Regions from separate parts of the Streptomyces sp. NPDC044063 genome, predicted to be linked through region 3. Evidence: riboswitches for the same ligand, from Rfam matches in the RefSeq annotation. Region 3 holds a riboswitch; each other region holds the start of a gene.
What was found. A riboswitch is a leader RNA that binds a small molecule or an ion and turns the genes downstream of it on or off. The one in region 3 is predicted to bind cyclic di-AMP.

Region 1 (9,588 bases), on a different contig from region 3:
GCCGAAGGGGTTCACGCCCGGCCCCGCGACCAGCGAGTGGCCGACGAGCACGTGGAGGCACTTGACCCGGTCCGGCATACCGCCGGCGCTCGGGAAGCCCTCCAGCACCTCGATCGCGTCCCGGCGCCGGATGTAGTCCTCGTGCGCGGCACGGTAGGCGGCGGCGAGCTCGGGGTCGGTCGCCAGCCGGTCCTGCATCTCCTTCATCAGCCCGGAACCCTCCAGGGTCCCGATGGCGGACGCGGCGCGCGGGCACGTCAGGTAGTAGAGGGTCGGGAACGGGGTGCCGTCCTCCAGCCGCGGCGCGGTCTCGACGACGTCGGGGTTGCCGCACGGGCAGCGGTGAGCGATGGAGCGCAGGCCGCGCGGCGGCCGCCCCAGCTGCTCCTTGAACGCGGCGATGTCCGCGGCGGTCGGCTCGGTGGACTCGGTCTGAGGCGGAGGGGTGTCCATGTGCTCGCTCGTACTCGGTGTTGCTCGGTCTGGGGTCTGGGATGCCCGGTGGAGGACCGGGCGGGGAGGACGGGGCCGGTCAGCGCTGCCCGTCGGCGGAGTCCACGTCCTCCCAGAGGTTGCTGTACCAGGGCCGGTCGGCCGTGCCCCGGTCCCGGGGCGGCCGGGTGGTCCCGCCGCCGCCCACCACGCTGTAGCCGGTCTCGCCGGGGCGGAGGTAGTGGAGGTGCTCGCGCGCCTGCTGCTCGATGTACGCGGGGTCCTCCAGGCGGGCCTTCTCGTCGCGCAGCAGCTTCACCTGCTCGCGGGTGTGCTCCGTCTGGCGCCGCTGGTCGGCGATGTCCGAACGCTGGGTGACCCACTGGCGCATCGGGTAGGCGAGGGCGACGACGATGGAGCAGACGACGAGGGCCAGCAGCGCGGCCCGGCCCGTGAGCCGGCTGCGCCGCGGCGGCCGCGCCCGGTAGACCCGCGCCGCGGCGGGGCCCTGCACGAGCGCCGTACCGAGCGCCTTGAGCCTGGTCGCGGTGGAGAACCGGTCCGCGCCCACGTCGCCTCCCCTGGAGAGTCCGCTACGAACGTACGTCCCCGGACACGGTACGGGACCGCGGCCGGGGACGTACGGAGACTGGCGAGAGCTCAGCCGTTAAGGCTCAACCCGCCGGACGGTCAGCCCTTGAAGCGCGGGAACGCGCTGCGACCGGCGTAGACCGCGGCGTCGTCGAGGATCTCCTCGATGCGCAGCAGCTGGTTGTACTTGGCGACGCGGTCCGAGCGGGCCGGGGCGCCGGTCTTGATCTGACCGCAGTTCACGGCGACGGCGAGGTCGGCGATGGTGACGTCCTCGGTCTCGCCGGAGCGGTGGGACATCATGCACTTGAAGCCGTTGCGCTGGGCCATCTCGACGGCGTCCAGGGTCTCGGTCAGCGAGCCGATCTGGTTCACCTTGACGAGCAGGGCGTTGGCGGAGCCCTCCTCGATGCCGCGGGCCAGGCGCTCGGGGTTGGTGACGAACAGGTCGTCGCCGACGATCTGGACCTTGTCGCCGAGCTTCTCGGTGATGGTGTTCCAGCCGGCCCAGTCGTCCTCGAACAGCGGGTCCTCGATGGAGACGAGCGGGTACGCCTCGACGAGCTCGGCGTAGTACTCGGTCATCTCGGCGGCGGAGCGGTCCTTGCCCTCGAAGGTGTAGACGCCGTCCTTGTAGAACTCGGAGGCGGCGACGTCGAGCGCCAGCGCGATGTCCTGGCCGGGGGTGTAGCCGGCCTCCTTGATGGCCTCGAGGATGAGGTCGAGGGCCGCGCGGTTGGACTCCAGGTTCGGGGCGAAGCCGCCCTCGTCGCCGAGACCGGTGGACAGGCCCTTGGTCTTCAGCACCTTCTTGAGGGTGTGGTAGACCTCGGCGCCCCAGCGCAGGGCCTCGGAGAAGGACTCCGCGCCGATCGGCGCGATCATGAACTCCTGGATGTCCACGTTGGAGTCGGCGTGCGAGCCGCCGTTCAGGATGTTCATCATCGGAACGGGCAGCAGGTGCGCGTTCGGGCCGCCGAGGTAGCGGAAGAGCGGCAGGTCGGACGCCTCGGAGGCGGCGTGCGCGACGGCCAGGGAGACGCCCAGGATGGCGTTGGCGCCGAGCGAGCCCTTGTTGTCGGTGGCGTCCAGGTCGAACATGGCCTGGTCGATCAGGCGCTGCTCGGTGGCGTCGTAGCCGACGAGCTCCGGGCCGATCTGCTCGATGACGGCCAGGACGGCCTTCTCGACACCCTTGCCCAGGTAACGCTTGGGGTCGCCGTCACGCAGCTCGATGGCCTCGAAGGCACCGGTGGAGGCGCCGGACGGCACGGCGGCACGGCCCGTGGAGCCGTCGTCGAGGCCGACCTCGACCTCGACCGTGGGGTTGCCTCGCGAGTCGAGGATCTCGCGAGCTACGACGACGTCGATGGACGGCACGAGGGTCTCCTTCGTGTGTGCTGGAGTTCTGCGACACGAGCCTAACGGGCGCCGGGGGCTGCGCCCGCCCTTGGACCGATCACCGGACCGAAAATTGGCACAAAAGCCGAGATCACCGGATGAATCGTCGGTGTGTTCGCTCAACGAGGACGGGACTTCGCGCCGGCCCGGCGGGCGGAAACGGCGGAGCCCCGCCCCGATGCGGCTCGGGGGGGAAGGCGCATCGGAGCGGGGCGGTCCGTCGGACGAGTGCGGGCGTGCTCAGCCGAGGTGCAGCATCTGGCCCGGGTAGATCACATCGGCATCGTCGATGATCTTCTTGTTGAGCTCGTAGAGCTTCTCCCAGCCGCCCTTGACCTTCTTGGCCGTGGCGATCGAGCCCAGGGTGTCGCCCTGCTTGACCTCGTACTCGCCGTCGCCCTTCTTGAAGGTCGGGGTCTTGGCGTGCTTGCCCGGGGTCTGCTTGCCCGTGGACGGGGTCTCGGTGCCCTGCGACGGCTTGGCGTGCTTGCCGGACGGGCGCTGGCCACGGTCGGCGTGGGTCTTGGTGGAGGTGTCGCGGTCGCCGGTGGACTTCGACGGCTTGGACTTCGAGGAGCCGCCGGAGACGTCGATGTCGGGGGCCGGGCCGCCCTTGCTCAGGCCGACGCCGCAGCGGGGCCAGGCGCCCGGGCCCTGAAGGGCCAGCAGCCGCTCCGCGACGGCGATCTGCTGGGCCTTGCTGGCCTGGTGGGGGTACGAGGCGTACTTGCCGCCGCCCGCCGCGTCCCACGAGGACTTCGAGAACTGCAGGCCACCGAAGTAGCCGTTGCCGGTGTTGATCGACCAGTTGCCACCGGCCTCGCAATTGGCGACCTTGTCCCAGGCCTGGACGGAGGCGGCGCTGGCGGAGGTCGCGGCCATCAGCGGGGCGGCGACGGCCACACCGGCGACACCGGCGAGGGTGGCGACCCGGACGGCCTTGGACGGACGGCGGTGCTTGCCCTTGGACATAAGTCGGTTTCCTCACCGACGCCTACGAGGTGAGCTGTCGGGTTCGGGCTAGTGAGTTCGCCCGGCCCGGTCCGCTGGCGCGCACCGGGGCTTCACCCCAAGCCGTTCCGGTCCTCCGGCCGTTGGCCGTCGTGCCGTTCCGGCGCCTTACCGTGGTTCCCCCGCTCCTGCCTACGGCGCTTGCGCGACGACTCCCCCGGCCGCCGGCAGGATTCGGCGTGGCGACCGAGGTGCTCGCGATGGCGAGCGGTGACGACGTTAAACACAGGCGGCCGACAGGTTCAAACCCCTCTTTTCAGCCACAGTTGCTTGTTATGACCACTGAGAGAGGATCATTTCCGCAGGTGGGAGAAGGGTTTCGAGCAACGGACGGGGAGATTCCGGGCGTAGCGGAACGAGACCCATGTCTCACTTTCGACTGGAACGGACATTCGCCCCGTTCCGCCGCCCGAACCCCCGCGCTACTTCCGGATGTCGAGCCGCTGACCGGGCTGGATGACGTCCGGGTCGGAGCCGACCACCTTCGCGTTCTTCTGATAGATCGTCTTCCAGCCGCCGTCGACCGCGTTCTGCTGGGCGATCTCCGACAGGTTGTCACCGGGCCGCACGGTGTAGCCGGACGGGCCGCCCGGGGTCGTCCGGGCGTCGCCGCGCGAGGCGCGGTCGTCGTCGCCGGAGCGCGACGGCTCGGCCCGGTGCCGGCCGGTGCCCGCCCCCGGGTCCGTGTCCGCGCCGGCGGACGGGCCGGCGGACGGGGTGGCGCCGTCGGCGGGCGTGCCGGAGGGCGACGTGCCGGGCGCGGGCGTGCCCGAGGGGCTGCCGGACGGGGTGCCCGACGGCGTGCCCGAGGGGGTTCCTGACGGAGTGCCGGACGGAGTGCCCGACGGGTCGGTGGACGGGTCCTTGCGGTGCTTGCCGTTGCCGTCGCCGGGCGTACCGGTCGACGGGGTGCCCGTGCCGGGCGTCTTCGACGTGTCGGGCGCCGGGTGCTTGTCGTCCGAGCCGGGCGTGGACGGCTTGCCGGACTCGTGCGCGGGCGTGGACGGCACGGGACGCTCGTGCCCCGGCTTGTGCGACCCCTCGGGCTCGGGCGCCCGGTCCAGGCCGCCGGGGTTGACGTCGGCCGCCGGCGCCTCCTTGCTCAGCCCGGCGCTGTCCGCGCAGCCCCGGAAGGCGTCGGGGCCCTGCTCCTGGAGCATCCGGTCGGCCACGGCGATCTGCTGGGAGCGGCTGGCGAGGTCGGGGCGCGGCGCGTAGTCGATGCCGCCGTTCTGCTCCCAGGCCTCCTGGGTGAGCTGGAGTCCGCCGAAGTAGCCGTTGCCGGCGTTGGCGCTCCAGGTGCCGCCGCTCTCGCACTGGGCCACGTGGTCCCAGGTGTCCGCGTCCGCGGCGGAGGCGCCGGTGGCGGCGAGCAGCGGCATGGCGATGCTCGCGCCCGTCACCCCCGCCGCGACCACGATGGCGGGTACCTGGCGGGGGCGGCGATGTCTACCGTTCCCTGAGCGCATGTGTTCGGCCTCTCGTGCGGCGGCTGATGATGGTCGTCGAAGATAGCGACGCCTCCGGGGAGTCACAAGCCGGTGTAGCGGAGGTCACGTTGAGGTCACACGTTTCGACCGTGCCTCGTGGGGAAGGTGCTTGGGTTAGCCATCCATCCGGCCGGTGGGGGTGAACTCCACGGGCAGCGTGCGGAGTCCACGCATGATGAGGCCCCCGCGCCACCGCAGATCCTCCGGCTCCGCGGCCAGTCTCAGATCGGGCAGCCGGCGCAGCAGGGTCGCGAGGGCGACCTGCCCCTCCAGGCGGGCGAGCGGCGCGCCGAGGCAGTAGTGGATGCCGTGCCCGTAACCCAGGTGCTGGTTGTCGCGGCGGGCCAGGTCGAGGGTGTCCGGATCGGCGAACCGCTCGGGGTCGCGGTCGGCGGCCGCCAGCACGACGAGCACGGGGTCGCCCTCGGCGATCCGCTGCCCGCCGAGGGTCAGCTCCCGGGTGGCGAACCGCCAGGTGGCGAGCTCCACCGGCCCGTCGTAGCGCAGGAGTTCCTCGACGCCGGTGGCGAGCAGGCCCTCGTCGCCCTCGGCCAGCGCGCGCTGGAGGCGCTCCCGCTGGGCGGGGTGGCGGAGGAGGGCGTACATGCCGTTGCCGATGAGGTTGACGGTCGTCTCGAAGCCGGCGAAGAGCAGGATGAAGGCCATCGCCGCGGCCTCGTCCTCGGTGAGGTGCTCGCCGTGGTCGCTCGCCCGGATCAGTCCCGAGATGAGGTCCTCGCCCGGATCCTCCCGCTTGCGGTGGATCAGTTCCGTGAGGTAGCCGCGCATCTTCTTCACCGAGCGGGCCACTCCGCCGCGCGGCCCGCCGCCGTGCCGGATCATCATGCCGGCCCAGTCCCGGAAGTCGTCCTGGTCCTCGCGCGGGACGCCCAGCATGTCGCAGATCGCGTAGATGGGGAGCGGGAAGGCGAACTCGTGGATGAGGTCCGCCTCCCCCTTCTCCCCGAAGCCGTCGATGAGCCGGTCGGTCAGCTCCTGGACCCGGGGCGCGAACTCCGCGACCCGGCGCGGGGTGAACGCCTTGGAGACCAGCCGGCGCAGCCGGGTGTGGTCCGGCGGGTCGATGTTGAGCAGGTGTGTCATGAGATTGGCGCTGCGCTCGCCGGGGATGCCGACCTTGCCCTTGCCGTGGGCGCTCTCGGAGTGGTGCACGGGGTTCTTCGACAGCCGCTGGTCGGCGAGCGCCTGCCGGGCGTCGGCGTACCGCGTCACCAGCCACGCCTCGACGCCGCTGGGCAGCTGTGTGCGGTGGACGGGGGAGTGCTCGCGCAGCCAGGCGTACGCGGGGTACGGATCGGTGGCGAATTCCCAGGTGAACAGGGGCGGGGCAGGGGGCGTACGGTTCTCGTGCACGCCCCCGACGCTACCCAAGGGCGGCCCCGGGGCCTGTCCGGCGGAACGTCGCGAGCTCCCGGCGCTCCCCCGGCGGCAGCGCCCGAAGGGGCGCGGGGAACCGCGCGACCAGCCACGACGGCGCCGCGGCTGATCGACGCCCCGCCGTGGCGCCTCCCGCGGAGCGCTCAGGTGTGGCTGCTGCCGCCGCTGCCGAAGGAGCCGCTGCTGCCCGGGCTCCATTTCTTGCGCTCCTCGGACGGCTCCTCGGGATGGCTGCCCGGGTTGTTGATCTCGTGCGGGAGGACGCGCTCGCCGTTGGCCTCCGTCTGGAGGGTGTCCGACTCGCGGTGCTCGGTGACGTAGCCGATCGCCTCCTCGTCGTCGTCGTGGCCGGGCCCGTGGTCGGGCGAGCTGGGGCCGGCGCTGTGCTCCGGGGGCGTCTGCCAGGCCCCCTGCCGGCGCTGCGGCTGGCTCGGTGGTGGGGGCTCCCGGTCGCGCCACCGCTGCCCGTACACGAAGGCGAGGAGCAGCAGGGCGACGACGCACAGCCCCACGATGAAGGGGGCGAAGCCGCCGACCCAGGGGGGCAGGGCGATGTCCATGTGCTGAGTGCGCATGGGATGCGGGTACCCGGCGACGGCCCCGTCAAGACCGCCGCTGGGCCGAACGGGTGTCCGTCACCCGTCCGTCCGGCCGGAGGTCTCGGCCTCCGCCGCGCGGATCGCGTCCCGGTACGTACGCGCCGCGGCCCGCAGCGCGGTCTCCGGGTCCGTGCCGGCCGCCTCCGCCCGTACGGCCAGCGCCAGCAGCTCGTACCCGACGCCTTCGCCGGCCGGCGTGGCGACGGGCAGGCCGCCGCCGCGCACCCGGGAGGCCAGCTTCGCGGCCAGCGCCAGGGCCGGCTGGCCGAGCGGAACGCCCTCGGTCACGGACTCGCGGCCCTTCTCGGCGGCCTTGGCGCTCATCCAGTGCGCCCTGACCTCCTCGGGCGTCGCCGCGCTCTCCTCGCCGAAGACGTGGGGGTGGCGGTGGACGAGCTTGTCGACGATCGTGCCGGCGACGTCGTCGACCGAGAACGGCTCGTCCGGGTCGTCCTGCGCGATCCGGGCGTGGAAGACCACCTGGAGCAGCACGTCGCCGAGCTCCTCCCGCAGCGCCTCCCGGTCGCCCGTCTCGATGGCCTCCAGGAGCTCGTACATCTCCTCCAGGCCGTATTTGGCCAGGTCCTCGTGGGTGCGGATGGCGCTCCACGGGCAGGCGGCGCGGATGCGGTCCATGACCTGGACGAGGTCCAGCAGCCGGGCGCCCGGCAGGTCGTACGAGCCGGGCAGCAGCTCCAGCGCCGGCATCCGCTCCCGTCCCGAGCCGGCCAGCCGGGCCAGGCCGTCGGTCAGCGCCGACTCGCCCACGGCGGACGTGAGGACGACGACGGTCCTCGATCCGTCGAGGCAGTGGTCGACGAGCTCGCGGGCCGACGGCACCGCGTGCTCCACCTGGACGCCGGCCTCCCGCAGATAGGGCAGCTGCGGGTGCCCGGCGTCGGCACAGACCACCCGGTCGGCCTCGCGCAGGGTCTGCCAGGCGGGCCAGGACAGCATGCCGGGGGCGACCCGGTGGCTGGTGGTGAGCAGGACGATGCGGCCGGAGGAGTCGTTCACCTGGTCGTTCACACCGCCGAGCCTAGGCGACCGGCGCCGGCCCGCTCACGCCGGCTGACCGGGGGCCGGCGCGGTCGCGGGCCGCAGCCACGGCTCCAGCACGGTCCTGGCCGTGCCGCGCCGGGCGTCCCAGGTGCCGTAGCGGGGGTTGAGGTCCACCCGCAGGGCCTCGGACGTGCGCATGAGGACCTCGTTGGTGCGGGCCGGGCCCAGCTTCCGTTCCAGCTTGGCGCGGACCAGCCCGGTCCTGAGCTCCTGGTCGACCTGGCCGGGCGCGATGCCGGCCGCGAGGAAACGGCCGTCGACCGCGTCGGCGCCGCCGAGCATCCGCTCGACCTGGTGCCGGCGGTCCTGGAGCTCCCGGCGGGTGACGTCCACGCCGTTGTCCTCCCCGGCCCGCTCCACGATCCGGTACTGCACCAGGCGCACGAGGGTGTCCTGGCTCAGCCGGGCGCTGGCGGCCAGCAGCTGCGGCCCCTGCGGGGAGGAGCGTTGCGCGGCGCGTACGTCCTCCACCTCGTGCTGGAGCCGGGCGACGGTGATCCGGTCCTGGCCCACGACGGCCGCGGCCCCCGGATGCGGCGCCGATCCGCACCCGGTGAGCAGCGGGGCCGCGGCGAGCAGAGCGGCGGCGGAGACGGAGAGCGCTGTCCTGCGGCGGATCATGAAGCCTCCTGGCAGAGATCACGAACGAAGCAGAGATCACGGACGAACAGGGGCGGGACCGTTGATCGATGGTAGGCAGTCCCTGGGGCCCCGGCCACTGATTCGGCCAACGATCCCGGGGGTGTTGGGGCACGTGGTACGGCCCCGGGTTGCGCCGACTGCCGCGCCCCGGCCCCCGGCCGGCCCACCGGCACCGGTCCGGAACGGTGCCGGTGGTGGGAAATCCGGGTGAACCGGACGGCGTGGCTTCTCGTCTCCGAGTGGGAGGCCTGGCACGCGCCGGGCTCCGCTTATCGTTCAGGAGCCGGCCCGACGGGCCCGCCGGCCCGCACCCACCCTCGGAGGAACCGCCCATGGACTCGGCCACCGCCGCCGCCCCGGCCCCCGGACGCGGCACGGACCAGGCCGTGCCCCCAGCCCGTATCCGCCGCTCCCGGTCGTTCCCGGCCCGGCTCGACCCGTACGCGGTGGCCGCCGCCCTGTTCCTCGTCTACGCGGCGCTGTCCCTGTCCCGGCATCTGCGGATGCTCACCATGTCCTGGGACCTGGGCATCTTCGAGCAGGCGATACAGGCCTACGCCCACCTCCGGGCACCGATAGCCGACCTCAAGGGCCCCGGCACCAACATCCTCGGCGACCACTTCAGCCCCGTCACCGCGCTGATCGCCCCCCTCTACCGCCTCTTCCCCTCCCCGGTGACGCTCCTCGTCGTCCAGGCCGCGCTGTTCGCCCTGTCCGCCGTGCCCGTCACCCGCCTCGCCGCCCGCCTCCTCGGCCGCGGCCGGGGCCTGGCCATCGGCGTCGCCTACGGGCTGTCGTGGGCCGTGCAGCGCGCGGTCGACTTCGACTTCCACGAGATCGCCTTCGCCATGCCGCTGCTGGCGTGCGCGCTGGAGGCCGTGGTGCTCCGGCGGTGGCGGGCCGCCGCCCTGTGGGCCGCGCCGCTCGTGCTGGTCAAGGAGGACCTCGGGGTCACCGTCGCC
Region 2 (9,588 bases), on a different contig from region 3:
GTCCGCTGACCCGCTTCGAGGGTCAGGGCCTGGACAAGGGGCACGTGGTGCACGACCTGCTGTTCCGCCGGCGCGCGGACCGCTGAGGCGTACGGACCGCTGAGGCGTACGGACCGCTCAGGCGTACGGACCACTGAGGCGTACGGACCGCGCGGCCACCGGACCGGAAAACGGTCGGTGACCGGGTCGGGCCTTGGTTAGGGTCGTCGCGTGCATGAGCCCGCGACCGCGCCCCACCAGCAGCCCCCGCCACCTGCGGAGTACGCCCACTACAAGCCCCGCCGGGCCCTGTGGGACACCCTCTGGGACAACAGGGCGATACGCCTGGGCGGGCTGTTCCTGCTGCTCGCCCTCTGCGGCCTGATCATCCTCGCGCTGGTGCGCGAGCAGACCGGTACCGAAGGCTTCCTGGTCGGCCTGGGCCTGGCCGTGCTGCCCGTACCGCTGCTGATAGCCGCGTTCCGCTGGATGGACCGGGTCGATCCCAAGCCCTGGCGGAACCTGATCTTCGCCTTCGCCTGGGGCGCCTGCGCGGCCACCCTGGTCGCCCTGCTGGCGAACGGCATCGCCACGAAGTGGCTGGTCACCACGATCGACTTCACCGAGCGGGGCGACGCCTCGAGCGTGGGCGCCACGTTCGTGGCACCGGTGGTCGAGGAGAGCGGCAAGGCCGCGGCCGTGCTCCTGCTCTACCTCTTCCGGCGGCGGGACTTCAACGGCATCGTCGACGGCGTGGTCGTCGCCGGCGTCACGGCGACCGGCTTCGCCTTCACGGAGAACATCCTCTACCTGGGCAACGCCTTCGCGTCCGACCAGAGCTTCGGCTACACCGGACTGCACTCGACGACGGCGGCCACGTTCTTCATCCGCGTGCTGATGTCGCCCTTCGCGCACCCGCTCTTCACCTCGATGACGGGCCTGGGCTTCGGCCTGGCGGCGACGCTGGCCCCGAACCGCCGCGTCCTGCGCGTCCTCGTACCGGTCGTCGCCCTGCTGACGGCCATGCTCCTGCACGGCCTGTGGAACGGCTCGGCCACGCTGGGCGGACTGGGCTTCCTGGCCGTCTACGTCCTCTTCATGGTCCCGGTCTTCGGCCTCCTGACCTGGCTGACCATCTGGTCCCGCCAGAACGAGCTGCGCACCGTCCTGACCCACCTCCCCGCCTACCAGGCCGCGGGCTGGCTCACCCCGCCCGAGCCCTACGCCCTCGCCTCGCTGCGCGCCCGCGGCATAGCCCGCGACGTGGCACGCCGCACCGGCGGCCCGGCGGCGGCCCGCGCGGTCGCCGAGTACATATCCTTCGCCACCTCGCTGGCCTTCCTCCGCCACCGTGCCCACCGCGGCACCCCGGACCCCGACTTCACGGCCAGGGAACAGGAACTCCTCCACCACCTCTGGCACCGCAGGGCAACAGCGCAGCCGGCCCTGACCCAAGCGATAGCAGGCACGCCCCGCCCGTTCGCACCCCCGATGCCCCCCACCCCCTGGACAGGCTGGACACCCCCCACCACCCCACCCCCAATCCCCACCTGCTCCCAGCCCCAGCCCCCGGGCCGGCCGCACTGACCCTGGCACAGCGGGGAACAATCGCTCGCGTCATCCGCAGGACGGTTGACGACGAAGCGCCACCGGCAGAATGGGTCGTGTGTCCATCACTCCCTCCTCGCCCGGCGTTTCCGACCGTATGAGTCGCCAAGCCAGCCGGGACACCAACCCCGAGCTGGCCGTTCGGCGCGCGCTCCACAGCGCGGGATATCGCTATCGCCTGCATCGACCGGTCCCCGGTATGCCCCGTCGATCAATCGATATCGCTTTTCCCGGGCCGAAAATCGCAGTGTTCCTCGACGGGTGCTTCTGGCACGGCTGCCCGAGTCACGCCACCAGCCCCAAGGCGAACGCCGAGTGGTGGCGCCAGAAGCTCGATCGCAACATGGCCCGCGACCGCGAGACGACGAACTGGTTGGTCGACTCCGGATGGACAGTCCTGCGCTTCTGGGAGCACGAAGATCCCGCCATTGTCGCAACCAGCATCGCTGCCGCCGTCACCGCGGCACGGACAGCCGGCCTCTGATCTTTCAGGTCCCGTGCCGTCGGGCGGCCTGCGGCCGGGCGTCTCCCGCCAAAAGTGCGGAGTTAGGCTCGGGAGACGGCTCGTTCAATTCGTGCGTTCTCTTGACGCGGAGGTTCAGCAATGGCGGCAGTGGTGGAGAAGGTTCCTGCGGCGCTTGTGGCTGCCGGGGGGCTTGTCGGGGGGTACGGGGTCGCGCGGTGGACCAAGCAGCGGCCGCTTGGGGGTGTGGTGCTCGCCGCCGCCGGGGCCGTGGCCGCCAAGCGGTGGAGGGACACCGCCGGGGCCGGGCCCGCCGCCGCGCTGACCGGGGCGTACGTCGCCGCGTTCGCCGGGTCGCACCCGCTCGCCAAGAAGGTGGGGGCCTGGCCGTCCGTGTTCGGCGTGGCCGGGGCCGTCGCGCTGGCGTCGTGGGCGGTGGAGCGGGCGCGCCACGACGCCTAGGCGTGCCCCGGTTACGCCGAGGCCTCCGTCAGCTTCGTCAGGTCGGGGGCCGTCAGTTTCAGGTCCGCCACCGCCAGCAAGGGTGGGAGCTGGGCCACCGTGCGGGCGCTGGCCAGGGGGGTGGCCACCGTGGGGCGGGCGGCCAGCCAGGCCAGGGCGACGGTGGCGAGCTCGGCGTCGTGGGCCGTCGCCACCTCGTCCAGGGCAGCGAGGACCCGCCGGCCGCGCTCGGACTCCAGGTGCTGTCCGGCGCTGCCGGCCCGGGCGCTGTCCACCGCGGTGCCCGGGCGGTACTTGCCGGTGAGGAAGCCGGAGGCCAGCGCGAAGTAGGGGATCGCGGCCAAGCCGTGCTCCGCGGCGACGGTGGCCAGCTCGCCCTCGTAGGTGGCGCGGGAGACCAGGTTGTAGTGGGGCTGGATGGCCACGTACTTGGCCAGGCCGGACCGGTCGGAGAAGTCGAGGGAGGCCCGCAGCCGCTCGGCCGTGATGTTGGAGGCGCCGATCTCGCGGATCTTCCCCTCCTTCACCAGCGCGTCCAGCGCGCCGATGATCTCCTCCACCGGCACCGACTCGTCGTCGACATGGGTGTAGTAGAGGTCGATGCGGTCCGTGCGCAGCCGGCGCAGCGAGGCCTCCACATCCGTCTTGATCACCTCGGGGCGCAGGCCGCGGTGGGCCGGGACGCCGTGGCCGACCTTGGTGGCCACGACGACGGCGTCGCGGTTGCCGCGGGCGGCCATCCAGTTGCCGATGATGGTCTCGGACTCGCCTCCCTGGTTGCCGGGGACCCAGGCGGAGTAGACGTCGGCGGTGTCGATGAAGTTGCCGCCGGCCTCCGCGTACGTGTCGAGGACGGCGAAGGACTCCTTCTCGTCCGCCGTCCAGCCGAAGACGTTGCCGCCCAGGGCCAGCGGGTGGACGGAGAGGGCGCCGATGCCCCGGTGGCCCGTGGTGCCGTGGTTGCGATGAGTGTCAGCCATGCGATGGTGCAACTCCCCTGCTGGGATTGTTATTCCGCGGGCGCGGGCGCCGGCAGGGGCTCGGGAGGGTGGACGGACAGGGGTGCCGCGATGTCCTCAAGGGACCGGCCCTCGGCGCGTACGGCGAGGAAGGCGGCCACCACGCCGCCCGCGCACATCAGCGAGGCGCCGATGCTGAACGCCAGGACCGTGTCGCTCACGACGCCGCTCTGCGTCAGCGCGGCGAAGAGCAGGGGGCCGCTGATGCCGCCGGCCGCCGTGCCGACCGCGTAGAAGAAGGCGATCGCCATGGCCCGGGTCTCCATCGGGAAGATCTCGGACACCGTGAGGTAGGCGCTGCTCGCGCCGGCCGAGGCGAAGAAGAGCACGACGGCCCAGCAGGCGGTGAGCGTGACGGCGTTCAGCTGCCCCTCTCCGAAGAGCACGGCCGTACCGAAGAGCAGGACCCCCGCCAGCAGATACGTGGAGGAGATCATGATCCGCCGGCCCAGCGTGTCGAACAGCTTGCCGAGGAGCAGCGGGCCCAGGAAGTTGCCCACCGCTATGACCGCGAAGAAGTAGCCGGTGCGGGACGTCGACACGCCGAAGAAGCGGGTGAGGATGGCGCCGAAGCCGAAGGTGATGGCGTTGTAGAGGAACGCCTGGCCGATGAACAGGGCGAGTCCCAGGATGGCCCGGCGCCGGTAGTCGGAGAAGACCGTGCGCGCGATGTCCCGGAAGCCGAAGCTCTCGCGCTGGCGGATGGTGATGCTGCCCTTGGGGGCCGGCAGCTCCGTGCCCTTCTCGGCGGCGACGCGTTTCTCGATCGACGTCACCAGCCGCTCGGCCTCCTCGGCCCGGCCATGGATGAACAGCCAGCGCGGACTCTCCGGCACCTGGCGCCGGACGAGCAGGATCACCAGTCCCAGGACGACGCCCATCGCGAACGTCAGCCGCCAGCCCAGGCTCTTGGGGAAGATGCTCGTGTCGAGCATGAGGATCGACAGCAGGGAACCCGCGATGGCTCCCAGCCAGAAGCTGCCGTTGATGATCAGGTCGACCCGGCCGCGGTAGGCGGCCGGGATCAGCTCGTCGATGGCCGAGTTGATGGCCGCGTACTCCCCTCCGATGCCGAAGCCCGTCACGAAGCGGAAGACGAAGAACCACCAGGAGGTGTACGACAGCGCGGTCAGCGCCGTGGCGCCCAGATAGACCGCGAGCGTGACCATGAAGAGCCTTTTACGGCCGAAGAGGTCCGTCAGCCTGCCGAAGAAGAGAGCGCCCGAGCACGCTCCCGCCACATAGAGCGCGGCGGCCAGGCCGGTCACCCCACCGGAGGTGATGGACAGGCCGCTGCCCTGTTCGGAGAGACGGCCGGCGATATTGCCGACGATCGTCACTTCCAGGCCGTCCAGGATCCAGACCGTGCCGAGACCGATCACCACCGTCCAGTGCCACCGGGACCAGGGCAGACGGTCCAGGCGGGCAGGCACCGACGTGGTGATGGTTGTCGCGGGCGTCGTCACATGCTCTGATTTCCCGATTGGCGACAGAACATTCCCCATATCGGGATATTGGGCGTCTGTTACCCGGGTGCACCGCTGCGCTTGCGGAGCGCGCGTTCAGGCGCCAGGCGCGGAGCACGGAATGCGCGCCCCCAGCCCTACGCGCCTCTGCCCTACGCGTCCCGTCCTACGGCCGCAGGCCCTTGCCCCGCAGCCACGTCAGCGGGTCCACCGGCGCGCCGCCGTCCGGCCGCACCTCCAGGTGGAGATGCGCGCCGGTGACGTTGCCGGTGGCGCCCACCCGGCCGATGACCGTGCCGGCCCCGACCTTGCCCGACGTCACCACCATCGACGACAGGTGGCAGTACCAGATCTCGGTACCGTCATCGAGCGTCAGCACGACCCGGTAGCCGTACGCGCCCGCCCAGCCCGCCTGGGTGACGGTGCCGCCGCCCACCGCCTTCACCGGGGTGCCGGTCGGCGCCGCGAAGTCCTCGCCGGTGTGGTGCGCGGACCACATGTCGCCCGCCTGGCCGAAGCCCGCGGTCAGGGTGTACGAGGCGACGGGGAGGACGTACCCGCCACGGTGGGATCTGTCGGCCCGCTGTCCGTAGTCGTGGTCGGCGACATACTCCTGTGCGCCGTGCGCGGCCTTCTCCGCACGCCGGGAGAACGCCGTCGCGCCCGCCTTCCCGGCCTTCCCGGCCGCCGCCGACTCGTCCGACCCGCTCGAATCGTCCGACCCGCTCGACTCGTCCGACCCTGCCGACCCGGCCGCCCCCTGCGACTCGCCGGCTCTCCGGGCGTGCTGGGCGGCCACCTGCACCTGGTGCGCCTCAGCCTTCTCCGCCGCCGTCCTCCGCGTCGCCTCGACCGCCGTCCGCTCCTCGGCCGCGCGGGCCTCCTCCTCCGCGGCGCCCTGCTGGCGCTCGGCCTGCAGGAGGATGCGCGCCCGCAGCGCCTCACCGGCGTCGGCCGCGCTGTGCGCGGGCTCCGGCGCCGCCTCGGCCTGCCCGGCGGGGCTCGCCTCCGCCGGGGCCGCCGCGTTCTCCGTCGTCCGGGCCTCGTCGCCGCCGATCAACGAGCCGACGCCCGGGATCTTCGACAGTTCCGGCACGGATATCGGGGCCGCCGGGCGGTCCTGGGCACTCGCCATGCCGCCGGCGCCCACCGCCGCGATCATGCCCACGCCGAGCACGGCGCCGCTGCGGGCCATCGTGCCGCCGCGCTGCTTGACGACGCGGTGTCTGCCGCGGGCCGGGGGCGCCAGGGAGTCCTCGGACGGGTTCCACTCGCCGCCGGGCCCCTCGGCGCTCACGGGCTCGTGGGCGGGCTCGGGAGCGGTCCCGTAGGCCGGCTCGTAGGCCGGCTCGTAGGCGGGCTCGTACGCCGGGTCATGGGCGGGCCCGGTCTCGTACGCGTACCCGTATGTGGGCTCGTGCGTCTCGTAGGCCGCGTACGGCACTCCGTGCGCGTCGTGCGAACTTCCGTCCAGATCGGACCTGTTGGACGCCACCGGGGCGCACTCCTTTCCTTCCGACTCGCCTACCGGGTTAGCTGACGGGTTCGGAGCAGGAAGGTCTCCTACGGGCCGGCGTACGGCCCGATTCACCCCAAAGGTTGATGGTTCCCCGGTTCCACCCACGGGATTCGGCGAAGGCGCACGGCGCCGCCCCTGGCGACGGCTCAAGGACCGCGCTGCGTTATCGAACGTTAATAGACACGGCGGCCGGAAACCAAGCCGAAAGCGTGAATCCGTAGGCCTCTTGGGGCGATGTGGCCATACGTCCCAGCTGATCGTTCGTCAGTCGTTATCGGACCGGACGCGGATCATACGGGGTGTGGCCTGGTCGATCGTCTGAGTGACCGTGACGGGGCGGTGACGGCCGTCGCCGCGCCGGATGGCCAGCAGGGCCATGTCGTCGTTCGTCCGCCCCCCGGCATGCCGCGCGACGTCGGCGACGAGGGTGTCCAACAGTGCCTCGGGGCTCTTGAAGTGCCGGCCGGCCAGGCGCCTCCTGGGCTCGTAGAACGTGCCGCTCGGGTCCCGCGCCTCGGTCACCCCGTCGGTGAACAGCAGCAGGGTCGCACCCGCCGGGAAGTCCCACTCCTCCACCCGGTCCGGCCAGACGCCCAACTCGCCCATGCCGAGCGGCAGGGCGGGCATGGCGGGGTGGGCCTCGCCGACCATGCCGCCGGGGTAGAGCAGCAGAGGCGGCGGGTGGCCCCGGTTGATCATGCGGAGCACGCCGGGGCCCGACGGGACCTCGGCGAGGACGGCCGTGGTGAAGCCCTCGCTCTGGTCGAGGTTCGCCCTCCGTACGCCCTCCCGCTGCAACGCGCGCTCCAGGCGTACGGCGAGCCCCTCCAGCGTGCGCTCCTGCTCCGCGGCCTCGCGGAACGTGCCGAGCAGCACCGCGACCGCCTCCACCGCGCCCAGCCCCTTGCCCCGGACGTCCCCGACGATGACGCGCACGCCGTACGGGGTGTCCTGCACGGCGTACAGGTCGCCCCCGATGCGCGCGTCGGCCTCCGCCGCCACGTAGCGCGCGGCGACCCGCAGCCCGGCGATACGGGCCGGGGGCGCGGGGAGCACGGCACGCTGGGCGGCCTCCGCGATGCCGCGTACGGAGGCCAGCTTCCGGTCGCCGTGGTGGAGGACGTGGTTGATGCCGAGGGCGAGGGCGCCGACGGTCAGCACGGTCACCACCTCGGTCACCGATTCGCCCGCCTCGGGGGCCTGGCGGCCCACGGTGAGGCCCACCATGGCGGCCAGGGAGGTGAGCGCGACCAGCAGGGTGGCGCTCGGTGACAGCAGGGACGCCGCGACGAGCGGTGCCGAGGCGAAGAAGGGCGCCGAGGAGTACCGGGGAGGCGTGAGGACGTCGAAGAGGACACCGGCCACGATGATGGCGACCGGCAGCCAGCGCACCTGGGCCGGGAGACCGCGCGCGGCAGGGGTGTCGGGTTGAGTGGGCATCTCGGCCCACCCTCGCCGGTGCGGGGCGCTCCGGCGAGCGGGGTTGGGCCGATCGAGGGGACACCTGGCGCGACGAGGACGGGGGCCGAGGGGCGGTGTGCTCCGCCCCTCGGCCCCCGTCAGCGGCCCTCGTCAGCGGCCCCCGTCAGCGGCCCTCGTCAGCGGCCCCGTCAGCGGCCCCCGTCAGCCGTAGGGCCCTGCGCGGTTCGGCCCGCCGTGGTTCAGTTCGCCGGACGACGGTCGGCGCGCGCCGCCCCGTCACCGCCGCGACGGCGCGGGCGGCGGGCGGACCCGCCGGAGCGCGCGGGACGCGACGCGCCCTCGGCGCGCGCCGCCCCCTGACCCTGCTGCTGCCGCTGACCCTGCTGCCGCTGGCCCTGCTGCTTCTGGGACGGCCTCCGGGAGGACGGCTTCCGCGCCGGCTTCTGCGCGGCCTTCGGCGCCGGCTGCTGCGGCGGGGCGATGACGACCGGCACACCGCTGGGGCGGCGGGCGCCCGTGACGCGCGCGAGCTCGGCGTCCTCGGCGTGGACGTCGGCCTTCCGGGGCGTGATCTTCGCGGTGGCCATCATCCGGCTCATCTCGCGGCGCTCCTCGGGCAGTACCAGCGTCACGACGGTGCCCGACTCGCCCGCGCGCGCCGTGCGGCCGCCCCGGTGGAGGTAGTCCTTGTGGTCGACCGGCGGGTCGATGTTCACGACCAGGTCCAGGCCGTCGATGTGGATGCCGCGCGCGGCCACGTTCGTGGCGATCAGCGCGGTGACCTGCTCGGTGCGGAACTGCTCCAGCACGCGGTTGCGCTGCGGCTGGCTCTTGCCGCCGTGCAGCGCGGCGGCCCGTACGCCCTCCGAGAGCAGCCGCTTGACCAGCCGGTCGGCGCCGCGCTTGGTGTCCACGAACATGATCACGCGGCCCTCGCGCGCCGCGATCCAGGTGACGGTCTCCTTCTTCGCGTCCACGTCGGCCACGTGGAGCAGGTGGTGCTCCATCGTGACGACCGCACCCGCCGACGGGTCGACGGAGTGGGTGACCGGGTCGGAGAGGAAGCGGCGCACGAGACGGTCGACGTTGCGGTCCAGCGTCGCGCTGAACAGCATCCGCTGGCCCTGCGGGGCGACCTGGTCGAGCAGCCGGGTCACCTGCGGCAGGAAGCCCATGTCGGCCATCTGGTCGGCCTCGTCGAGGACCGTGATCGCCACGTCGCCGAGCTCGCACTCGCCGCGCTGGATGAGGTCCGCGAGCCGCCCGGGCGTGGCGACCAGGACCTCCGCGCCACGGGCGAGGGTCTGGGCCTGGCGGCCGATGGACATGCCGCCCACGACGGTGGCCGTCCGCAGGTTGACGGCGGTCGCGTACGGGGCGAGCGAGTCGGTGACCTGCTGGGCCAGTTCGCGGGTGGGCACGAGGACGAGCGCGAGCGGACGGCGGGACTCGGCCCGGCGTCCGGCGGTACGGGCGAGGACGGCCAGACCGAAGGCGAGGGTCTTGCCGGAGCCGGTGCGGCCACGGCCCAGGACATCACGACCGGCCAGCGAGTTGGGCAGGGTCGCCGCCTGGATCGGGAAGGGCTCGGTGACGCCCTCGCGGGTCAGCGTGGCGAGCAGCGCGGCGGGCATGTCCAGCGCGGCGAAG
Region 3 (9,588 bases):
CCCCTTCGACCACCATCTCCCCGCCGACCGTGCGGGCGTTGTGCGTGGCCCGCGCCCCGCACCAGCACAGCGCCTCGACCTGGAGCACCTCCACCCGGTCCGCCAGCTCGATCAGCCGCTGGGAGCCGGGGAAGAGCTTGGTGCGGAAGTCGGTGGTGATGCCGAAGGCGAAGACGTCGAGCTCGAGGTCGTCGACGACCCGGGCCAGCTGGTCGATCTGCTCGGGCGTGAGGAACTGCGCCTCGTCCGCGATGACGTAGTCGGCCCGGCCGCCCGCCGAGAGGTGGGCGACGAGGTGGGCGTAGAAGTCGAAGCCCTCCCCCGCCTCCACGGAGTCGGTCACCAGTCCGAGCCGCGACGACAGCTTGCCCTCGCCCGCGCGGTCGTTACGGGTGAAGATCATGCCTTGCAGGCCGCGGGCGGAACGGTTGTGCTCGATCTGCAGAGCGAGGGTGCTCTTTCCGCAGTCCATCGTTCCGGAGAAGAACACCAGCTCGGGCATGGGAAGGCCGATGCCTTTCGTATGTCGTGGGGGGCGTGGGACGGGCGTGGGGAGGGGCCGGCGGGAGCCGGTCCTCAGGAGCGCACTTCGAGCAGTGGTACGAGCTGCTCGACGGGCGTCATCGAGCCGTGCAGCCCGACCATCCTGGACTCGTTGGGCTCGGTCTCCGTGGCGACGATCGCGACGTCGTCCCGGGCGGCGGCCACGACGTCGCCGATGCGCCCGTGCACCCGGTCGTCGACGCCCGCGCCGGGCGGGCCGAACCAGCCCGCCTCGATCGCCTCGTCCCGGCCCGCGACCCACATCTGCTCGCCGAGCACCTCGCGCCACACCGCCAGGACGTCGGCGGCGGCGCCCGGCACCGCGTAGACGTGCCGGGCCCGGGCCTCGCCGCCCAGCAGCGCCACACCGGCGCGCAGCTCCCAGTCCTCGTCGAAGTCGATGCGCGACTCCGGGTCGAACGGGATGTCGATCATGCCGTGGTCGGCGGTGACGTAGAGCGCGGAGCGCGGCGGCAGCTGCTCGGCCAGGCGCTGCGCGAGCAGGTCCACGTACATCAGCTGGCCGCGCCATTCCTCGGAGTCCACACCGAAGCGGTGGCCCTTGCCGTCCACCTCGCTGTAGTACGTGTAGACGAGCGAGCGGTCGGCGGCGGCGAGCCGGTCGGCGGCGAAGTCCATCCGCTCCTCGCCGGAGAGGCGGCCGTGGAAGGTGCCGCCGCTCAGCGCGATCTTCGTGAGCGGGGTGTGCTGGAAGTCGGGGGCCGAGACCTGGCAGGTGGCGACGCCGGCGGCGTCGGCCAGCTGGAAGACCGTGGGGTAGGGCTGCCAGACGTGGGGGTCGGTCCAGGGACGCCAGCGCAGCTGGTTCATCAGCTCGCCCGTCGCCGGATCGGCGACGGTGTAGCCGGCCAGGCCGTGGGCGCCGGGCGGCAGGCCCGTGCCCACCGAGGCCAGGGAGGTCGCGGTGGTGGAGGGGAAGCCCGCGGTGAGCGGCCCGCCGGTGCCGTTCATGGACGACGGCAGCAGCGAGTGGAGGAACGGCGCCTCCTCGGGGTGGGCGCGCAGCAGCTCCCAGCCCAGGCCGTCGATCAGGAAGACGCAGACCCGGTCGGCCGGCGCCAGCTCCAGGCCGCTCGCCATGCCGGGGACGCCCAGGCCGGCCGCGACGGTGGGCAGCAGGTCGGCGAGGGACCCGGTGCCGTAGCGGGGCAGCGGGGCGTGGCGGGGGTCGAGCGGGGCCGGCTCGGGCCAGGCGGAACCGGTGAAGGCGGGATGTGACATCAGCGGGCGGTCGCCGCGGTGGCCTCGGAGAGCGACTGGGCGAAGGCGAGGGCCTGGCGGACGGTGTCCGGACCGTCGCCCGCCTCGCTGACGCGCAGGCTCAGGTCGTCGGCCGTGGAGGAGCCGGTGTAGCCGTGGTCGGCGTCGCAGTTGGGGTCGCCGCAGGCGGCGGGCTCCAGGTCGATGCGGGACACCGCGCCCCAGCCGATGGTGAGGACGACCTCGCGGGGCAGGGTGCCCGGGGTGTACGCCTCGGGGTTGGCCACGACGCGGCTGAGCACCACCGAGGAGATGCGCTCCAGCTTCACCGACTCGGTGGAGGTGGTGGCGTAGGGGGACGGCGACGTGCCGTCCGCGGCCTGCTCGTCGGTGTGGCTGACGATGAATCGGGTGCCGGTGAGGACCAGCACCGTGACGTGGCGGCGCACCTCGTTGGAGTCGAACGTCGTCTCCTGGTGGACCAGGTACGAGACGACCGGCTCCCCGCCCACGGCGGCCTCCACCGCCTCGGCCACGAGGGCCGGGTAGTAGCCGCTGCGCTCGATCGCCGCGCGCAGCCCCTGGGTCGTCGTACCGGTCTTCGCCATACGTCCCATCCTACGGGGCGTACGGGGTCCCGCTGCCGGGGCCGTCCCGGCCGGAGCGACGCGGCGGTCCGGGGCGCGGGGGCGGGGTCAGTAGGAGGGCAGGCTGCGCGGGCCCAGGTCGCTGCGGGCGGGCGGGCGCGCGAGGCGCAGGGAGGCGCCGAGCACATGAACACCGTGCGGGGCGACGATCACGGGCTCCAGGTCGGCGCCCACCACCTCGGGGTGGTCGTCGACCAGCCGGGACACCCGCAGCAGCAGTTCCTCCAGGGCCGCGGTGTCCACGGGGGTGGAGCCGCGCCAGCCGAAGAGGAGGGGCGCGGTGCGGACCGAGCGGATCAGTTCGGCGGCGTCCCGGTCGGCGACCGGGATCAGCCGGTGGGCGGTGTCGCCGAGCAGCAGGGAGGGGGCGCCGGCCAGCCCGAAGGAGAGCACGGCGCCGGCCGCCGGGTCGATGGCGGCCCGGACGACCGTGTCCACGCCGCGCGGGGCCATGGACTGCACGACCAGGCGGAGCTCCTCGGGCGTGCCGAGCAGCTCGGTCAACTCGGCGTAGGCCCGGCGCAGTTCGGTCTCGCCGCCGAGGTCGAGGCGGACTCCGCCCAGGTCGGCGCGGTGCCGCAGGTGGGGGGCCGTGGGCTTGAGGGCGACGGGGAAGCCGAGCCGGTGGGCGGCGTCGACCGCGCCGTCGGGGTCGGGCGCCGGCAGGGCGGGCAGCACGGCGATGCCGTAGCGGGCGAGGAGGCGCTGGGTGTCGGCGGCGGAGAGGGTCACGGCGCGCCGGCCGGCGTTGTGGGCCCTCAGGAGCACCTCGATGTCGGCGGCGGCGCCGGACTCGTCGATGTCGTCGTACTCCGGTACGCGCCCGGGCTCGGCCGCGTGCCGCCGCCAGCGGGCGTAGCGGACGGCCTCGGTCAGCGCCCGTACGGCCCGCTCGGCGGCGGGGTAGGCGGGCACGCGGACGGCCGGGGCGGGGGCCGGGGGTTCCTGCTCGGGGTCGGGCTCCGGTGGCGCGGCCAGGGCCTCGGCCAGGCCCGGGATCTCCAGGTGGACGACGGCCACGGGCTTGGGCGCGTCCGGCACGGCCCCGGCGACCGCCGCGCGGACGGCGTCCGCGAGCTCGGCGGCGGAGGCGTCGCCGACCCAGGGGATGGCGGTGACGACCACGGCGTCGCAGGCCCGGTCGGCGAGCGCCTCGGCCAGGGCGGCGCGGAAGTCCTCCGGGGTGGCGGCGGTGGTCAGGTCGCGGGGCAGCAGCGGGCGCAGCCCGTCGGTCAGGCAGGCGTCGTAGGTCAGCAGGGACAGCGACTGGGAGTTGCCGAGGATGGCCACCCGGGGGCCGGCCGGCAGCGGCTGGGAGGCGAGCAGGAGGCCGGTGTCGGCCAGCTCGGTGACCGTGTCGACGCGGATGACGCCGGCCTGGCGGAGCAGGTCGGAGACGGTCGCGTCGGGTATGCGGGTGGTGCGGACGGCGTGCCCGGCGGGGGCCGCGGCGCCGTGCCGGGCGCCCTTGACGACGACCAGCGGCTTGCGGGCGGAGGTCCGGCGGGCGAGGCGGGCGAACTTGCGCGGGTTGCCGATCGACTCCAGGTACATCAGGGCGACGTCGGTGTCGGGGTCGTCGTGCCAGTACTGCAGGAAGTCGTTGCCGGAGAGGTCGGCGCGGTTGCCGGCGGAGACGAAGGTGGAGATGCCCACCAGGCCGGCGGCGCGTCGGTGGAGGCCGGACAGCAGGGCGATGCCGATGGCACCGGACTGGCTGAAGAGGCCGACGCGCCCGGCGGTGGGCAGCTCGGGCGCCAGGGAGGCGTTGAGGCGGACCCCCTCAGCGGTGTTGATCAGGCCGAAGGAGTTGGGGCCGATGACGCGCATGCCGTGGGAGCGGGCCTGGCGGACCAGCTCGCGCTGGCGGTCGCGGCCGGCGGGCCCGCTCTCGGCGTACTCGGCGGACAGGACGACGAGCCCCTGGACGCCGCGCTCGCCGCAGTCGGCGACGACGGCGGGCACCTGGTCGGCGGGGACGGCGATCACGGCGAGGTCGACGGGCTCCTCGATGTCGCGCACCGAGCGGTGGGCGGGGACGCCCTCCGGCTCCAGCGCGGAAAGGGAGTCCGGGAAGGCGCGGTTGACCGCGTGGACGCGCCCGGTGAAGCCTCCAGCGAGGATGTTGCGCAGGACGGTGCGGCCCATGCCGCCCGGCCCGCGTCCGGTGCCGACGACGGCGACGGAGCCGGGGGCGAGCAGGCGCTGGACGGAGCGGGCCTCGGCGAGCCGTTCGCGGGCGCGCTGCACGGCGAGCGAGGCGTCGGTGGGTTCGAGGTCGAGTTCGAGGCGGACGACGCCGTCCTCGAAGCTGCGCTTCTGGGTGTAGCCCGCGTCCGTGAAGACCTTGATCATCTTGCTGTTGGCGGGCAGCACCTCGGCGGTGAAACGCCGGATGGAGCGTTCGCGGGCGACGGCCGCGATGTGCTCCAGGAGGGCGGAGGCGACGCCGCGGCCCTGGTGGGCGTCCTGGACGAGGAAGGCGACCTCGGCCTCGTCGGCGGGGGACGAGGCGGGCATGCCGCGGTCGTCGACGCGGTCGTAGCGGACGGTGGCGATGAACTCGCCGCCGACGGTCGCCGCCAGGCCCACCCGGTCGACGTAGTCGTGGTGGGTGAAGCGGTGCACGTCCCGGTCGGAGAGACGGGGGTAGGGCGCGAAGAAGCGGTAGTACTTGGACTCGTCCGAGACCTGTTCGTAGAAGCTGACCAGCCGCTGGGCGTCGTCGGGCGCGATGGGGCGGATCCGCGCGGTGCCGCCGTCGCGCAGGACGACATCGGCTTCCCAGTGTGCCGGGTAGGCGTGCTCGGGCGGCGTGTGCATGGGCACAGCGTAAGGCCGGGAACCGGCGTCCCTCAGGTGGCGGGCGGCCCACGGTGCCGGGGCCGGACGGCCCTGGCGCGGGAGGGCGCCGGGGCACCGCGCACCCCGTGCAACAATGGTCTAGACAACTCCTCCCGATTCGAAGGGCAACACCATGGTTGAGCGCCGAGTGAACGTCGGCTGGGCCGAGGGCCTGCACGCCCGGCCCGCGTCGGTCTTCGTCCGTGCGGCGACCGCCGCCGGCGTCCCCGTGACGATCGCGAAGGCGGGCGGCAACCCCGTCAACGCCGCCTCCATGCTCGCGGTGCTGGGCCTGGGCGCCCAGGGCGGCGAGGAGATCGTCCTCGCCACGGAGGCCGAGGGCGCCGAGGCCGCGCTCGACCGTCTGGCCAAGCTGGTCGCCGAGGGGCTCGAGGAGCTCCCGGAGACCGTCTGATCCTTCGGATCACCCGGCCCGCCGTCCGGCGGGCATGCGACGGGGCCGCGGCGTTCCTCATGGACCGCCGCGGCCCCGTCGTCGTACGGCGGCGGCCGGGGACCGCCACAATTCCCGCCCGCCGTTATTCGCCCAGGAATAGCAGGCGCTTGTTAAGGGTGTGCGCCGGCCGTGTTCACGGATTGTTTCGGCAGGCCCGGACCGGGCGGCGCCGGCACCCGGCGCAGCCGGAATTCACCCGGATTCCGGCCCGCGTGGACGGCGGCGTGGGCCCGGGCCCGCTCGGCGTCGCCGCGGGCCACGGCGTCCACGAGCGCGCCGCACGTCTCCCACTCCTCCACCGGCCGGGCCGGCGGCTCGGCCGTGTGCACCCAGGCGATCTTGCGCCGCAGCTGGGTGAGCAGCGTGGCCAGGCTGGGGCTGCCGGAGGCCTGGGAGAGGGTCTCGTCGAACCAGTCGGCCAGCGGCCGCAGCTCGCCGGTCCGGCCCGCGCGCGCCCGCTCCTGGCCGAGCCGGACCAGGCCGCGCAGGACCTTCAGGTGTGCCTCGGTGCGCCGCTCGGCCGCCCGCGCGGCCGCCAGCGGCTCCAGCAGGGCACGGACGTCGAGGAGGTCCGCGGCCTCCTCCTCGCTGGGCTCGGCGACGCACGCCCCGGCGTGCCGGCGGGTGGTGACGAAGCCCTCGGAGGCGAGGGTGCGCAGGGCCTCGCGGACGGGCACCCGGGAGACGCCGTAACGGCGGGCGAGGAGTTCCTCGATGAGCCGGCTGCCGGGCGGGAAAACACCGGTGACGATGTCGTCGCGAATCGCCGTGCACACGGCGTGCGCGGAAATGCGGCGGCCCTCGTGCGCCGCTTCACCACCGCCGTTCACGTACGGCCCCGCATGGCTGCACCTCCGCTTTACGACTTAATCGGCCGAGCGGGTCGGCCCATTGACATCCGTTCAGCGACTCTATGGCAATCCCCGGTGATTTCCGATGGGGCCGGTGAATCATGGATATTTTTTGGCCAGCACCCCCGGCGGAAGCGCGAGAAGGCCCCGGCCGTGGGGCCGGGGCCTGGTGCGCGCGTCGCGGGTCAGACGTTGACGCCGTGCGCCGCGAGGTAGGCGATGGGGTCGATGTCGGAGCCGTAGGTGGCGCCGGTACGGGCCTCGAAGTGCAGGTGCGGGCCGGTGACGTTGCCGGTGGCGCCGGAGAGGCCGATCTGCTGGCCCGGGGTGACCGTCTGACCGACGGAGACGTCGATCGAGGAGAGGTGGGCGTACTGCGTGTAGGTGCCGTCGTTGTGCTTGATGACGACGTTGTTGCCGTACGCGCCGCCCCAGCCGGCCTCGACGATGGTGCCGGCGGCGACCGCGTGGACGGAGCTGCCGGTCTCGGCGTGGAAGTCGATGCCGGTGTGGCTGCCGGAGCTCCACAGGCCGCTGGAGGCCTTGTAGGAGGTGGAGACGTAGGAGCCGTCGAGGGGGCTCACGTAGGTGCCGAGGCGCTTGCGCTCCTCGTCACGCGCGGCACGCTCCTTGGCCTCGCGCTCCTCCTTGAGCTTGCGCTCGGCCTCCGCGTGGCGCTCCTTGGCCTCGGAGGCCTTCTTCTTAGCGCTCTCCTCGGCCTGCAGGCGGGCGGCGGCCTCGTCGGCGGCGCTGCGCTGGGTCTCGGCCTGGGCGTCGACGTTGCCGGCCATGACGTCGCTCATGACGACGGCCTGGGTCAGCCCGGTGTCCTCGGGGCCGCGGGTCTCGTCACCGGCGGCGAAGGCCGGGGCGGCGACGCCGGCGACCACACCGGCGGCGGTCAGGGTGGCTATGCCCGCGACATTGGCGCTGACGCGCGCGGCTCGGCTCGGACGGCGGTGCTTCCCCATGGATGGGCGATCCTTTCCTTCCCTCTCGCCTACCGGGTTAGCTGACGGGTTCGGAGCAGGAAGGTCTCCTACGGTGCCCTCGTGAAAGGGAACCGATTCACCCCAGGGACTGATGGGTCCCCGGCTCCCTTCGGCTGGCGCCTCGGGGACTCGGCGATGGCTGCCCGGGACCGCGGTTGCGGCTCCGATCTGACGGACTGCCGCCCTGACGCTAATCGGCGTCAGATTCGAACGGCAAACAGAACCGGGCTTTTATGACGTACGCCACACGACCAACATGCAACCACCGCGAGAAAACGGGCATAAAGGAGACGCGTGGGCCCCGATGGGCCCACGCGTCTCACATGTCCGGCAATGTCCGGCCCAGGGAGAGCGGCGGACAGCAGGGTTGACGCCCCGTCAGATCAAGGGATCAGGCCGGGACGACCGTCACCTCGCCGATACCCAGCGCCCTGACGGGCTCGGCGATCTCGGAGGCGTCCCCGACCAGGACCGTGATCAGCCGGTCGGCCGGGAAGGCGCTCACGACGGCCGCCGTGGCCTCCACCGTGCCGGTGTCGGCGAGGCGTTCGTACAGCCGCGCCTGGTAGTCGTCCGGCAGGTGCTGCTCGACCTGGTCGGCCAGGGTGCCCGCGACGGCGGCGGCCGTCTCGTACTTCAGCGGGGCGACGCCCACCAGGTTCTGCACCGCCACGTCCCGCTCGGCCTCGGTCAGACCCTCGGCCGCGAGGGTGCGCAGCACCGTCCACAGGTCCGCCAGCGCCGGGCCGGTGTTCGGGGTGTCCACGGAGCCGCTGATGGCCAGCAGCGCCGTGCCCGTGCCGTCGGGCGCCGAACGCAGGACCTGGCCGAAGGCGCGGACGCCGTAGGTGTAGCCCTTCTCCTCGCGCAGCACACGGTCCAGCCGGGACGTCAGCGTGCCGCCCAGGCAGTACGTGCCGAGCACCTGGGCGGGCCAGACGCTCGCGTGCCGGTCCGGGCCGGTGCGGCCCAGGAGCAGCTGGGTCTGGACCGCGCCGGGACGGTCCACGATCACCACACGGCCGGTGTCGTGGGCCGTGACGGCCGGGACGGGCCGGGGCTCGGCGGGAGCGCCCGTCCAGGCGCCGAGGGACTCGGCGAGGGCCTGGTCCAGGTCGACGCCGGTGAAGTCGCCGACGACGACGGCGGTCGCCGTGGCCGGGCGGACGTGGGCCTCGTAGAAGGCGCGCACGGAGGCGGCGTCGATGCGCTCGACGGTCTCCTGGGTGCCCTGGCGGGGCCGGGACATGCGGGAGGAGGCCGGGAAGAGCTCGGCGGACAGCGCCATGGCCGCCCGGCGGGCGGGGTTGGCGAGCTCGTGCGGGATCTCGTCCAGGCGGTTGCCGACCAGGCGCTCGACCTCGTTGTCCGGGAAGGCCGGGGCGCGCAGGGCGTCGGCCAGCAGGCCCAGGGCCTTGGGCAGCCGGGAGGCCGGGACCTCCAGCGACAGCCGCACGCCCGGGTGGTCGGCGTGGGCGTCCAGGGTGGCCCCGCAGCGCTCCAGCTCGGCGGTGAAGTCCTCGGCACTGAGCTTGTCGGTGCCCTCGGAGAAGGCCCGCGCCATGATCGTCGCCACGCCGTCGAGACCCTCGGGCTCGGCGTCCAGGGGGGCGTCCAGGCTGACCTCGACGGCGACCACCTGCTGGCCCGGGCGGTGACAGCGCAGCACGGTCAGGCCGTTGGAGAGCTGCCCCCGCTCCGGGGCCGGGAAGGCCCAGGGGGTGGGCGCTCCCGGCTCGGGCCGGGGGTGGAACACCATCGACGGGGCGGGCTGCTGGGTGTCCGCGGCGGCGTCGCTCACTGAGCCGTCTCCTCTTCGTCGTTCTCGCCGGCGGCGGTGTCGGCGTCGGTCCGGGGCGTGGTCGGCTCGTAGACCAGCACCGCGCGGTTGTCGGGGTGCAGCCGGGCCTTGGCGACCTCCTGCACCTCCTCGGGGGTGATCTCCAGGACGCGCTGCACGGCGGTCAGGGCCAGCTGCGGGTCGCCGAACAGCACGGCGAAGCGGCACAGTTCGTCGGCCCGGCCGCTGACGG

Region 1: another riboswitch for cyclic di-AMP. It lies ahead of AC07BS_RS25955 (transglycosylase family protein); the one in region 3 lies ahead of AC07BS_RS12130 (M23 family metallopeptidase).
Region 2: another riboswitch for cyclic di-AMP. It lies ahead of AC07BS_RS18725 (M23 family metallopeptidase); the one in region 3 lies ahead of AC07BS_RS12130 (M23 family metallopeptidase).

Annotation. Positions count from the first base shown of each region.
Region 1 is NZ_JBWKFM010000024.1:48,550-58,137, reverse strand. It holds gene AC07BS_RS25970 (DUF501 domain-containing protein) at 1-453, opposite strand, end outside; gene AC07BS_RS25965 (FtsB family cell division protein) at 533-1,003, opposite strand; gene eno (phosphopyruvate hydratase) at 1,123-2,403, opposite strand; gene AC07BS_RS25955 (transglycosylase family protein) at 2,665-3,396, opposite strand; cyclic di-AMP (ydaO/yuaA leader) riboswitch at 3,401-3,585, opposite strand; gene AC07BS_RS25950 (transglycosylase family protein) at 3,858-4,853, opposite strand; gene AC07BS_RS25945 (cytochrome P450 family protein) at 5,040-6,299, opposite strand; gene AC07BS_RS25940 (DUF6479 family protein) at 6,467-6,898, opposite strand; gene AC07BS_RS25935 (nucleoside triphosphate pyrophosphohydrolase) at 6,959-7,951, opposite strand; gene AC07BS_RS25930 (SurA N-terminal domain-containing protein) at 7,985-8,605, opposite strand; gene AC07BS_RS25925 (DUF2079 domain-containing protein) at 8,959-9,588, shown strand, end outside.
Region 2 is NZ_JBWKFM010000014.1:18,739-28,326, forward strand. It holds gene trmB (tRNA (guanosine(46)-N7)-methyltransferase TrmB) at 1-86, shown strand, start outside; gene AC07BS_RS18700 (PrsW family intramembrane metalloprotease) at 211-1,566, shown strand; gene AC07BS_RS18705 (very short patch repair endonuclease) at 1,637-2,071, shown strand; gene AC07BS_RS18710 (hypothetical protein) at 2,204-2,512, shown strand; gene AC07BS_RS18715 (aldo/keto reductase) at 2,524-3,492, opposite strand; gene AC07BS_RS18720 (MFS transporter) at 3,522-5,036, opposite strand; gene AC07BS_RS18725 (M23 family metallopeptidase) at 5,164-6,492, opposite strand; cyclic di-AMP (ydaO/yuaA leader) riboswitch at 6,504-6,642, opposite strand; gene AC07BS_RS18730 (PP2C family protein-serine/threonine phosphatase) at 6,781-7,956, opposite strand; gene AC07BS_RS18735 (DEAD/DEAH box helicase) at 8,178-9,588, opposite strand, start outside.
Region 3 is NZ_JBWKFM010000007.1:184,991-194,578, reverse strand. It holds gene AC07BS_RS12160 (thymidine kinase) at 1-502, opposite strand, end outside; gene AC07BS_RS12155 (alkaline phosphatase family protein) at 577-1,785, opposite strand; gene AC07BS_RS12150 (DUF5998 family protein) at 1,785-2,372, opposite strand; gene AC07BS_RS12145 (bifunctional acetate--CoA ligase family protein/GNAT family N-acetyltransferase) at 2,460-5,234, opposite strand; gene AC07BS_RS12140 (HPr family phosphocarrier protein) at 5,389-5,670, shown strand; gene AC07BS_RS12135 (GntR family transcriptional regulator) at 5,823-6,542, opposite strand; gene AC07BS_RS12130 (M23 family metallopeptidase) at 6,749-7,534, opposite strand; cyclic di-AMP (ydaO/yuaA leader) riboswitch at 7,546-7,700, opposite strand; gene AC07BS_RS12125 (M16 family metallopeptidase) at 7,947-9,314, opposite strand; gene AC07BS_RS12120 (M16 family metallopeptidase) at 9,353-9,588, opposite strand, start outside.